Regions from separate parts of the Streptomyces sp. NPDC050625 genome, predicted to be linked through region 2. Evidence: riboswitches for the same ligand, from Rfam matches in the RefSeq annotation. Region 2 holds a riboswitch; each other region holds the start of a gene.
The links. Region 2 has a riboswitch for cobalamin ahead of AB0I54_RS22400 (CbtB-domain containing protein). Riboswitches for the same ligand answer to the same signal wherever they lie in the genome.
Positions count from the first base shown of each region.

Region 1: another riboswitch for cobalamin. It lies ahead of AB0I54_RS20005 (cobalamin biosynthesis protein); the one in region 2 lies ahead of AB0I54_RS22400 (CbtB-domain containing protein).
Region 3: another riboswitch for cobalamin. It lies ahead of cobT (nicotinate-nucleotide--dimethylbenzimidazole phosphoribosyltransferase); the one in region 2 lies ahead of AB0I54_RS22400 (CbtB-domain containing protein).

Region 1 is NZ_JBFAIQ010000007.1:432,466-436,630, reverse strand. It holds gene AB0I54_RS20020 (class II aldolase/adducin family protein) at 1-117, opposite strand, end outside; gene AB0I54_RS20015 (inorganic phosphate transporter) at 394-1,653, shown strand; gene AB0I54_RS20010 (hypothetical protein) at 1,686-1,913, shown strand; cobalamin riboswitch at 2,082-2,224, shown strand; gene AB0I54_RS20005 (cobalamin biosynthesis protein) at 2,324-3,274, shown strand; gene AB0I54_RS20000 (cobyric acid synthase) at 3,271-4,165, shown strand, end outside.
Region 2 is NZ_JBFAIQ010000009.1:128,008-132,172, reverse strand. It holds gene AB0I54_RS22410 (STM4012 family radical SAM protein) at 1-1,144, shown strand, start outside; gene AB0I54_RS22405 (STM4011 family radical SAM protein) at 1,155-2,042, shown strand; cobalamin riboswitch at 2,116-2,257, shown strand; gene AB0I54_RS22400 (CbtB-domain containing protein) at 2,293-2,514, shown strand; gene AB0I54_RS22395 (CbtA family protein) at 2,536-3,288, shown strand; gene AB0I54_RS22390 (thioesterase family protein) at 3,393-4,157, opposite strand.
Region 3 is NZ_JBFAIQ010000008.1:224,721-228,885, reverse strand. It holds gene AB0I54_RS21360 (acetolactate synthase large subunit) at 1-98, opposite strand, end outside; gene AB0I54_RS21355 (FAD-binding oxidoreductase) at 158-1,531, opposite strand; cobalamin riboswitch at 1,779-1,960, shown strand; gene cobT (nicotinate-nucleotide--dimethylbenzimidazole phosphoribosyltransferase) at 2,050-3,228, shown strand; gene AB0I54_RS21345 (nitronate monooxygenase) at 3,393-4,165, shown strand, end outside.

The DNA of each region.
Region 1 (4,165 bases), on a different contig from region 2:
CGCCTCCCAGGCGTGCGCCTCCCCGTCGGACACAGACCTCCTCCGTACCTCCGGCACAGGCCGGGCGCCGTCCCGGTCATCCCGTCCGTCCCGCTGGTTCCGCCGCTGCTCAGCCATGCGGCGATCCTGCCAGCCGGCGCCCCGACGGGCCCTCGGAGCGGGGGAACCGGCCGGGTGACCAAAATCTCTTCAACGGGCCCTTGAACCGGCTGAGGCCGTTCGCCCGGGGCAACTGGTCAAGGGGCGTCTGGGCCCCTGGGCCGAAGCGGGCCGGAGCGGAGCGACAACCCCTCGTTTGCGACACCCCGAGTCCTGCCCCAGTTCACCTTCCGTTCACCCAGGTTTCCTACGGTCAACCAGCCAATGACGTCCTCTGAACGATTGCCTGGGTAAATGGAAAACTTCTCGCTGATCCTCGCGATTGTGGTGGCAACCGCACTCGCGTTTGATTTCACGAACGGTTTCCACGACACCGCCAACGCGATGGCCACGACCATCTCGACCGGTGCGCTCAAGCCCAAGGTCGCGGTGACCATGTCCGCCGCGCTCAACCTTGTAGGCGCCTTCCTCTCCGTGGAGGTCGCCAACACGATCTCCAAGGGTCTCGTCGACGAGACCGGCATACGTCCCGAGGTCATCTTCGCCGCCCTGGTCGGCGCGATCCTCTGGAACCTGCTGACCTGGCTGGTCGGGCTCCCGTCCAGCTCCTCGCACGCCCTGATGGGCGGTCTGATCGGCGCGACGATCGCGTCGGCCGGCACCGGCGCCGTCCACGGCGACGTGCTCGTCACCAAGGTCCTGATCCCGGCCGTCGCGGCCCCGATCGTCGCCGGCGTGGCCGCCATGCTCGCCACGAGGTTCTCCTACGGGCTGAGCAAGGACGCCGACAGCGCGGCCACCCGCAAGGGCTACCGCGCCGGCCAGATCGCCTCCGCCGGTCTCGTCTCCCTCGCCCACGGCACCAACGACGCGCAGAAGACGATGGGCATCATCACCCTCGCGCTGATCGCCGGCGGCGCCATCGCCCCCGACTCCAACCCTCCCGTCTGGGTGATCCTCTCCGCCGGCCTCGCCATCGCGCTCGGCACCTACATCGGCGGCTGGCGCATCATCCGCACCATGGGCAAGGGCCTGACCGACCTTCAGCCGCAGCAGGGCTTCTCGGCCCAGACCAGCGCCGCGACGGTCATCCTGGCCTCCTCCCACCTGGGCTTCTCCCTCTCCACCACGCACGCCGTCTCCGGCTCCGTGATGGGCGCGGGCATGGGCCGCAAGGGCGGCGTGGTCCGCTGGTCCACCGCGACCCGCATGGTCGTGGCCTGGGCGCTGACCCTGCCGGCGGCCGCCCTGGTCGCCGCGCTCGCGGAGTCCGTGACCGACCTGGGCGACTGGGGCACCGCGGTCGTCGCCGTCTTCCTGATCGCCTCCAGCGCCGCGATCTGGAAGCTCTCCCGCCGTCAGGTGGTCGACCACAGCAACGTCAACGACACCGAGGAGCCGGCCGGTGTGGTGACCACGGCGATGGCCGCCGTGACGCCGCCCCCGGCGGGCACCGTGACCGAGGACCTGACGGCCACCATCCCGTCCCCCGCGACCGCCCCCGCCGCGGCCCCCGCCACCGACCCGGCCGCCCCTCCGGCCGCCACCGTCTGACCCCGAGACCCGGTTACTAAGGAAGCATCACCATGAAGATCGACTGGGCAGCCCTCGGCTCCGTCTTCGGCGTCAGCCTCGTGGTCACCGTGGGCCTCGTGGCCCTGTTCACCCTGGGCGTCAAGGGCCTCGCGCACCGCGAGCGCGCCACGGCCCAGGGCGGCTCCGCCCCCCTCGCGGTCACCGGAGCGTACGTCTGCTTCGCTGCCTGCGCGGCGGCGGTGGCGTACGGCATCTACCTGATCATGGCCAAGGCCTGACCCTGGCCCAGTTCATGGCCCAGTTCATGGCCAAGGCCTGACCGAGCTCTACCGGGCTCCTCCCCGATGCCTTCGGGGAGGAGCCTTTTCGCGCGCCCCCACCCGCCCGCGCAGCGCCGGTGTGGGTCTCAGCACACTCTCCTCTTGCAGGTCAACAGCAAGTTGACGGCCCTTCCGGAGGCATGGTGGACTGCCAAAGCCATGTACGGCGGCAAGGGAGGAAGCCGGTGTGAATCCGGCGCGGTCCCGCCACTGTCACCGGGGAAGAACTCTCCGGAAGCCAGGAACTCCCACCGCCGGTCTCGTCGAACCAGGGCGCGGACACCCTGAGTGAGGACATATCGCCATGCTCGGCTGCCGATTGAGGTACAGCACCAGGTCGCTGCTCGACCCCACGGCCGGCTGAGCCGATGCGTGCCGATCGCGTCTTCGCGTACGGCGCCTCCGCCGGCCTCCTCGGTGACCTTCTCCTGGGCGATCCACGCCGTGGGCATCCGGTCGCCGCTTTCGGGCGTGCGGCAAGCGCCGTGGAGCGGGTGCTGTGGCGGGACCACCGCGGCTGGGGCGCCCTGCACACCGCCGCGTGCGTCGGTGGAGCCGTGGCCCTGGGCGCCCTCGCCCGCCGAGCCGTACGTCCCTCCCCCGCCGTCTCCGTCGCGCTCACCGCTGCCGCCACCTGGGCCGTGGTCGGGGGGACTTCGCTCGCCCGGGAGGCCCGGGCCGTCGGGCGTGCCCTGGAGGCGGGCGACGTGGCAGGGGCCCGGGCGCGGCTGCCTCACCTCTGCGGACGCGATCCGCAGGCGCTCGACGCCGACGGGATCGCCCGGGCCGTGGTCGAGTCCGTCGCGGAGAACACGTCCGACGCCGTCGTAGGGGCGCTGGTGTGGGGCGCCGTGGGCGGCGTGCCCGGGCTGCTCGGGTTCCGCGCGGTCAACACCCTTGACGCCATGGTCGGGCACAAGTCCCCCCGGTACCGGCGCTATGGGTGGGCCTCCGCCCGCCTCGACGACGTCGCCGGATGGCCGGGGGCCCGGCTCACCGCCGTACTGGCCGCCGCCGCGGGCCCGGATCCGCGCGGCGCCCTGCGTGCCTGGCGGGCCGACGCGCACAGGCATCCCAGCCCCAACGCCGGTCCCGTCGAGGCCTCCTTCGCGGGGGCCCTGGGCTTGCGGCTCGGCGGAACCCTCTCCTACGGAGGCCGGGTCGAGCACCGGCCCGTGCTCAACGGCGGCGGCCGGACCGTGGCCACCCAGGACATCGACCGGGCCGTACGGCTGTCCCGTCGGGTCGGTCTGCTCGCGCTCGGCGTCGGGATCGCCGCGCGCGCAGTCGCAGCCAGGACAAAGGGGGGCACGTCATGAACGGTGGTCTGCTCGTCGCCGGCACCACCTCCGACGCGGGCAAGAGCGTCGTGACGGCGGGGATCTGCCGGTGGCTGGTGCGACAGGGCGTCAAGGTCGCGCCCTTCAAGGCGCAGAACATGTCCCTCAACTCGTTCGTGACGCGCGAGGGCGCCGAGATCGGACGGGCGCAGGCCATGCAGGCCCAGGCGTGCCGGGTGGAGCCCAGCGCGCTGATGAATCCCGTGCTGCTCAAGCCCGGTGGGGAGCAGAGCAGCCAGGTCGTGCTGCTGGGGAAGCCGGTGGGCGAGTTGAGCGCCCGCGGCTATCACGGGGGCCGGCAGCAGAGACTTCTCGGGACCGTTCTCGACTGTCTCGCCGAGTTGCGGGGCACGTATGACGCGGTGATCTGTGAGGGGGCGGGCTCTCCCGCCGAGATCAATCTGCGGCGGACCGACATCGTGAACATGGGGATCGCGCGCAACGCCCGGCTCCCCGTGCTCGTCGTCGGCGACATCGACCGCGGAGGCGTCTTCGCCTCCTTCTTCGGGACCGTCGCCCTGCTCTCGCCCGAGGACCAGGAACTTGTCGCCGGATTCCTCGTGAACAAGTTCCGTGGGGATGTGTCCCTGCTGGAGCCGGGGCTCGACATGCTGCACGGGCTCACCGGGCGGCACACCTACGGAGTGCTGCCGTTCCGGCACGGGCTCGGCATCGACGAGGAGGACGGGCTCCGCGTCTCGCTGCGCGGCACCGTGCGCGAGTCGTCCGTCGCACCGCCCGTCGGGGAGGACGTGCTGCGGGTCGCCGTCTGCGCGATCCCGCTCATGTCCAACTTCACCGACGTGGACGCCCTGGCCGCCGAGCCCGGTGTCGTCGTGCGGTTCGTGGACCGGCCGGAGGAACTCGCCG
Region 2 (4,165 bases):
CCGCATCGGCGCCCCCGACGGCCTGACCGGCGCCTACCTGGACGCCCTGGAGCGCCAGGCGGGGGCCGTACGCGAAGCGCTCGGGGACACGGACGAGGTCCGCTTCGCCACGGCGGCCTTCGGCGGCGGCACCCCGACCTTCCTCACCGCCACCGAGCTCGAACGGCTGTGTGACATCGCCGAACACCGCATGGGCGCCGACCTCAACGCCGTCCCGCTGTCGGTCGAGGCCTCCCCGGCCACCGCCACCGCCGACCGGCTCACGGTCCTCGCCGACCGCGGCACCACCCGGCTGAGCCTGGGCGTGCAGAGCTTCGTCGACTCCGAGGCCCGCGCCGCCGTACGCCCGCAGCGCCGCGCCGACGTGGAGTCGGCCCTCGCCCGCATCCGTGACGCCGGCATTCCCGTCCTCAACATCGACCTCATCTACGGCATCGACGGCCAGACGGAACGGACCTGGCTGCACTCCCTGGACGCGGCCCTCGCCTGGCGCCCCGAGGAGCTCTACCTCTACCCCCTCTACGTCCGCCCCCTGACCGGCCTGGGCCGACGCGGCAGCGGCCCCGACCCCGCCTGGGACGAACAGCGGCTGCGCCTGTACCGCGTCGGCCGCGACCACCTCCTCGCGCACGGCTACACCCAGCAGTCCATGCGCATGTTCCGCCGCACCGACGCCCCGCCCCAGGGCGCCGACGACTACGCCTGCCAGACCGACGGGATGATCGGCCTCGGCTGCGGCGCCCGCTCCTACACGGCGGGTCTGCACTACTCCTTCGACTACGCCGTGGGCATGCACGAGATACGCGCGATCATCGACGACTACGTGTCCCGCCCGGCCGGCGACTTCGCCCACGCCGAGTACGGCCGCCCCATCGACACCGACGAGGCCCGCCGCCGGCACCTCCTGCAGTCCCTGCTCCAGGCGGAGGGCCTGCGCCTCGACGACTACCGTGCCCGCTTCGGCACCACCCCCGCCGACCACTTCGGCCCCGAACTCGCCCGCTTCGCCGACCGGGGCTGGCTGACCGACGACCCCGGCACCCTCAGGCTCACCCCCGAGGGAGTCGCTCATTCCGATGCGATCGGCCCCGACCTGTTCTCCCCGGCGGTCCGGGCCGCCATGGCCGCCTACGAGAGGAAGTGAGCGGCCCGCCATGGACCTCACCCTCCTCTACCGGGGCCCCCTCGCCTCCTGCGACTACGACTGCCCCTACTGCCCGTTCGCCAAGCGGCGCGACACCGGCGCCCAACTGCGCGCGGACCGCGCCTGTCTGGAGCGCTTCGCCGCCTGGGCCCGGCAGCAGACCGGCGACCGCCTGTCCATCCTGTTCACCCCCTGGGGAGAGGGCCTGGTCCGCTCCTGGTACCGGCGCACCCTCGCCGACCTGTCCCACCTGCCGCACATCCGGCGCGTGGCGATCCAGACCAACCTCAGCTGCCGTACCGACTGGCTCGCCGAGGCCGACCGCGACACGCTGGCCCTGTGGTGCACCTACCACCCCGGACAGACCCCGTACGACCGCTTCCTCACCAAATGCCGCGAACTGACCGAGCGCGGCATCCGCTTCAGCGTCGGCATCGTCGGTCTGCCCGACCACCTCGACGCGGCCCGGCGCCTGCGCGCCGACCTGCCCGAGCACGTCTACCTGTGGGTCAACGCCGCCGAGGGACACCGGTACACCGACGTGGAGGCCGACCGGTGGACGGCCCTGGACCCGCTCTTCCCGTACAGCAGGCACCCGCACACGAGCGCGGGACTGCCCTGCCGCACCGGCGACTCCGTGATCTCCGTCGACGGCGAAGGCACCGTCCGCCGCTGCCACTTCGTGCCCACCCCGCTCGGCAACCTCTACGACGGCTCCTACCGCACCGCCCTGCGCCCCCGCCCCTGCCCACTCGCCGCCTGCGACTGCCACATCGGCTATGTGCACCTGGAGACACTGCCCCTGTACGACGTCTTCGCGGGCGGCGTCCTGGAGCGCATCCCGGCCACGCTCCCCGTGACCCCGATCCCCCACCTGCCACACCTGACGGGGAGTTGACCCCACGCCCCGCACCGGACCGCCCGTCGGGAGAGGAAGATCACGCCTGGTGGGTGCGGTCTTGGCCGTGTCCCCGACACGCGGTACCGTCGGTGCGATATCGACGACGGCGAGACGGAAGCCGGTGGGAGTCCGGCACGGTCGCGCCACTGTATTCGAAGGGCCCCTGGGGCGTTTCGTGAGTCAGACCCGTGGCCGTCGTCCCATGCACCACCGAGATGGGACGCGAACTCCCAGAGGAGGCCCTGCCATGGCGCAGACCGTCGCCCAGCCGACAGCCACCACCCCCGTCGTTCCCGCCACGCTGCCGCTGAAGGCGATAGCACCCTGGGCGGTCTTCTTCGGCATCCTGATGCTGGTCCTGCTGTACTTCGTCGGCGCCGAGCAGGGCGCCACCTCCGTGATCAACGGCACGGACGTCCACGAGTGGGTGCACGACGCCCGCCATCTGCTCGGTTTCCCCTGCCACTGACGCGAGGGGCGCCGCACAACCATGAACTCCACAACCGTAAGAAACCTCCTCGTACGGGGCATGCTCGCCGGCCTGGCCGCCGGCGTGCTCGCCCTCGTCGTCGCCTACTTCCTCGGTGAGCCGAGTGTCGACAACGCGATCGGCTTCGAGGAGGCGCACTCGCACGAGCACGAGATGGAGGTCGTCTCCCGCTCCCTGCAGTCCACCGCCGGACTCGCCACCGGCGTCCTGGTCTACGGGGTCGCCTTCGGCGGCATCGCGGCGCTCGCGTTCTGCTTCGCACTCGGCCGCGTCGGCCGGTTCAGCCCCCGGGCGACCGCGCTGCTGCTGTCCGGCTGCGCACTGCTCGCCGTGTACGTCGTGCCGTTCCTCAAGTACCCCGCCAATCCGCCCTCCGTGGGCGACCCCGACACCATCAGCAAGCGCACCACCCTGTACTTCCTGATGATGGCGCTCAGCGTCCTCCTCGCGATCGCCGCCACCATCCTGGGCAAGCGGCTCGCGCCCTCGCTGGGCACCTGGTACGCGAGCGTCGCCGCGGTGGCGGCCTTCGCCGTCGCCATCGGGCTCGCGTTCGCGTTCCTGCCCGTCATCAACGAGGTACCGAAGGACTTCCCGGCGACCCTGCTGTGGCGGTTCCGGCTCTCCGCGCTGGCCATCCAGACGGTGCTGTGGGTCGGATTCGGTCTCGTCTTCGGCGAGTTGGCCGAGCGGATGCTCAATCCCAAGCCCGCGACAGCCTCGTCCCCGCGGACGGTTCCAGCCGCGCACTGATCCCTTCGGGACTCAAGAGGGCCCTTCGGAACCATCCGGGGGCCCTCTCGCGACGTCCTGCGGCACGGTGCCGGCAGAAGCGGATCCCGCCTGCCCGCGGCGGCTCAGCGATCCGGCTGGGGGCGGACGGTCAGGATCTGCTGGGCGTGGCCGACGGGGCCGTCGACGTCGTGCAGGACGGTGCTGGTCAGGCCCTGGCCGGTGGGGCCGAAGGTGACGGTGGTGTCCAAGCCCGTCCAGTTGCCCCGGGGCCGGCGGTGCAGGTGGACGGTCAGGTCGACGTTGGGGAACATCCACTCGCTGGGCGGCTGTCGTACGGCGATGCCATTGGCCGTGTCGACGAGAGCGAGGTAGGACGCGAGCGGACTGCTCGGCTCTTCGGCGACGAGGGCGAGCGGGGTGGAGACCCAGGCCGTGGTGCGGCCCGGCCGGGGTGGGCCGACCGGGCGGACGTCCAGGGAGGCGATGTAGCCGCCCGGCCACACGTCGGCCATCGGCCACGCGGCGAGGCTCTCCGGCGGGGCGAGCCGCTCGCCCGGGCCTCCTGCCACTGCGGTGGTGTCAAGCGCCGCGAGCAGCCAGGCGCGGGCGCGGACCACCGGGCGGTCGGCGATCCGTACGACCGCTTCGAGGAGTTCGATGGTGCGGCCGGGGCGCACGGTCTCCACCCGGACCTCGCACTCGTCGAGGGCGAGCCGCCCGAGGATGTCGTAGCTGATGCGCGACAGCAGCAGCCCGGAGCCGGGGCGCGCGGCCAGATGGCGGTCGATCGCGTGCACGACGAGGCCGCCGAGCGGGCTGAAGTGCTGTTCGTCCGAGGCCCAGGCGCCGCCGACGTGCGGGGTGGGCTTGTAGCGGTGGTCGTCCATCCGCTCGT
Region 3 (4,165 bases), on a different contig from region 2:
GCGGCGACCAGGTGCATCTCGGATGTGCCCGGGTTGGCGAAGTACACCTCCACGCCGCACGCCCGCAGGGTCGCCACGACCGCTTCCGCACCGTTCACGTCTCGTCCCGTCCTCGCCTGGTGATGGTCATGCCCGTGGGGATGAGGAGCCGGCGGCTTCAGTCGAGCAGCACACCGGGATTGAGGATTCCGCCCGGGTCGAAGGCGTGCTTGATCCGGTGCATCAGCTCTACCCTGGCCGGGTCCTCCGACTCCAGGAAGTACGACTTCTTCGCCCTGCCGATCCCGTGCTCGCCGGAGACGGCGCCGCCCCGCTCCAGGCCCGCCCGGAACAGCCGCCGCAGCACCTCGTCGCGGCGGACGGGGTCCGGCTGGAAGACCGACAGGTGCACGTTGCCGTCGCCGGCGTGGCCGCAGCCGGTGACCAGCGACCCGGTGTCCTCGGCGGCTGCCTGGGCGGCGGCCAGCAGCCCGTGCAGCTCGCCGCGCGGCACGACCACGTCCACGATGTCGTCGGCACCGGCCGCCTTCGCCGTCCAGAAGGCTCGCTCACGGGCCTCGACCAGCCTCCTCGCCGTGGCCGCGGGCAGCACGAAGACGTCCACCGCGCCGTGTTCGAGCAACTGCTCACCGACCGCCTCGACATCCTCCTGGAGCCGCGTCACGGAGCGGCTCTCCAGCACGACGAGCAGATAGCCGAGCGCGGTCAGCCGCACGGACGCGGGAACGCCCAGCCCCGTCTTCTGGTCGTCCGCGATCGCCGCCATGGCCAGCAGGTCCACGTACTCCAGCGCGGCCGGCTCCAGGCCCCCGCCCGCCAGCGGCGGGACCGACCGGAAGACGTCCTCGGCCGACGCGAACGCCGCCAGTACGGTCGTGGAGTGCCGGGCCCGCGGCCGCAGCCGGAGCGTCGCCTCCGTGACCAGGGCGAGCGTCCCCTCGGAACCGACCAGGAGCTGGGCCAGGTCGTAGCCGGTGGACGTCTTGACGTACTTGCCGCCGCCGCGCACGATCTCGCCGGACGCCAGGACGGCTTCGACGGCGAGCACGTGGTGGCGGGTGACCCCGTGCCGTACGGCGTGCATCCCGCCGGCATTGGTGGCGATGGTGCCGCCGATGCTGGCGGTGGGCGCGCCGAGCCGCACGGGGTAGTGCAGGCCGGACTTGGCGGCCTCGTGGTCCAGTTGGTCCAGGGTGACACCGGGCTGTACGACGGCCACGTGGTTGACGGCGTCCACTTCCAGGATGCGGTTCATCCGCTCGAACGAGACCGTGATCCCGCCCGGCCGGGGCACACATCCCCCCGACATGCCGGTCCCCGAGCCGCGGGCGGTCACCGGGATCCCGGCCCCACCGGCGATCCTGAGCACGTCCGCCACCTCGGCGGCCGCGGCGGGCCGGACCAGGTACGCGGGCGTCTGCGGTACGGCGGTCAGCGACTCGTCACCGGCGTACTCAGGGGGGATCTCTGCCCCGGCCAGAACGTGCCGTGCTCCCACGGCGTCGGCCAGCAGCGCCTCGGTGTCCGCCATCGCACCCCCTCCTCGGCTCCCGCTCCCGCCGATCCTGGCCGCGCACCCACTCCACCGGAGGGGGCCGTCCGGCCCTTACCCAGGGCCATATGGACCGGCATGCTTTCCAAGCCGGTCCTGACACGGCGGCACAGCCCGCACGTCCCTCGCGTTCGGCCGTGCGCCGACCCGCACCGGCCCGGCAGGACATCCCGTCGGGCGGCTGCTTGCCGACGGCGGAGTGTGGCAGGATGCGGGCGACGGTGCGGAGGAACTCCGGTGCGGGCCGATGGCCCAAGTCCGGGGCGGGCCCGCCACTGTGACCGGGGAGCTGCCTCCCGCAGATGGCCACTGGCAGCCGGTGCGAGCCGGCCGCTGGGAAGGCCGGGAGTCGGCGCCGGTACCCGTGCTGTACGAGCCGGGCGCCGAGATCCGGGAGCCAGGATATTCCGGCCGTCCCGCAGCCAGGCACTACCCGCCCGGGCGCGGCCCGTTCACGGCGGCGTGGAGAACCGCCGACAGCGGAAGGAACTTCCTTCATGGTGCCCTCGTCCGGCTCCGACATGATGTCCTCGTCCGGCTCCGACACGGTGTCCTCGTCCGGCTCCGATCCAATCCGTCGGCCTGCCGCCGACCCCGCCGTCGGCCTGTTGCTGGAGCGCACCCTGGCCGCCATCACCCCTGCGGACTCCGGCGCCCGCACCGCGGCCCGTGACCGCCAGAACCACCTGACCAAGCCGCCCGGCTCGCTGGGCCTGCTGGAGGACGTGTCGGTCCAACTCGCGGGTCTGGCGGGCAGCTGCCCGCCGCCGATGCCGGAGCCGGCCGCGGTGGCCGTCTTCGCCGCCGATCACGGTGTCCACGCCCAGGGCGTCAGCGTCTGGCCGCAGGAGGTGACGACTCAGATGGTCGCCAACTTCCTGGCCTCCGGCGCCGCGGTGAACGCCCTGGCCGCTCAGACCGGAGCCAGGGTGGTCGTGGTGGACGTGGGTATCGTGACTCCGGTGTCGGCCTCGGACACGACCCCGGGCATGCTGCTGCGCCGCCGGGTCCGCGCCGGAACCGCGGACATGACCGGCGCTCCGGCCATGACCCGTCAGGAGGCGATCCACGCCATCGAGGTCGGCATCGGCGTCGCCGCGGAACTCGTCGACGACGGCTCCCGCTGCCTGCTCACCGGCGACATGGGCATCGCCAACACGACCGCGTCCGCGGCACTGATCGCCGCGTTCACCGGTGCGGACCCGGACGACGTGACCGGTCACGGAGCGGGAATCGACGACACGGCCCGACGGCACAAGGTGGGGGTGGTGCGCAGGGCTCTGGAGCTGCACCGGCCGGACCCGCACGACCCGGTCGGGGCGGTGGCGGCGGTCGGCGGCCTGGAACACGCGGCGATCGCCGGGTTCGTGCTGGGCGCCGCCGCGCGCCGGGTCCCGGTGATCCTGGACGGGGTGATCGCCTCGTCGGCGGCTCTGGTCGCGGCCGCGCTGTCCCCTGATGCCCTGGCCGCCTGTGTGGCCGGACACCGCTCGGTCGAGCCCGGGCACAGCATCGCCCTGCGGCACCTCGGCCTGCATCCGCTGGTCGACCTGGGGCTGCGGCTCGGTGAGGGCACCGGTGCCGTGTTGGCCCTGCCACTCGTGCAGGCGGGGGTGCGTGCCTTGCGCGACATGGCCACATTCGACTCCGCGGAGGTCTCGAGCAAGCACAGCTGAATCAGCCTGCGGGACTCGGGCGCCGCCTGGGTCCCGTCGGGCCGCCTGTTCTGCCGAGTTGTACCGGACCTGGGGGTGGATGGCACGAAATATGGTTACGGTATCGTAGGTTACGGAACCGTAAGTACGCGTTCCGGACCCGGCTACCATCCTTGCGAGGACCCATGAGCACACCCCGGACGAGGGCCGACCTCCCCTGGCTGATCCAAGGTGGAATGGGGGTGGGGGTGTCCGGCTGGCGCCTGGCTCGTGCCGTCGCGCGTACCGGGCAGTTGGGTGTCGTCTCCGGTACCGCCCTGGACACGCTGCTCATCCGGGTGCTGCAGAGCGGTGACCCGGGCGGCCACCTGAGGCGGGCGCTGGCCGCCTTCCCCGTACCGGAGCTTGCCGATTCCATACGGGAGCGCTACTTCGTCGAGGGCGGGATCGGTGCCGGCGAGCGGTTCGCGGCCACACCCCGGCTGACGGCTGACGAAGCGTGCCCGGCCCGGTCGCTGACCGTCGTGGCCAACTTCTGTGAGGTGTGGCTCGCCCGGGAAGGCCACGAAGGGCCGGTCGGCATCAACTACCTGGAGAAGGTCCAACTCGCCACGGTCCCCGCCATGTTCGGCGCGATCCTGGCCGGCGTGGACCACGTACTGGTCGGTGCGGGCATTCCCGCACAGATCCCGGGCATCGCGACCCGGCTCGCCCAACTGCAGCCCGTCACCGCGCGATTGGACGTCGATGGTGACGACAAGCCCGTAGAGCTGCGCTTCGACCCGGCCTCAGTGCTGTGCGGAGCACAGCCGGGGCCCCTGCGCCGTCCCGACGTCCTGGCCATCGTCTCGCTGCCGGCCCTGGCGTCGTATCTGAACCGTTCCCCGGAGACCACTCCGGACGGCTTCGTCGTCGAAGGTCACCGTGCCGGCGGGCACAGCGCGCCGCCGCGCGGTCC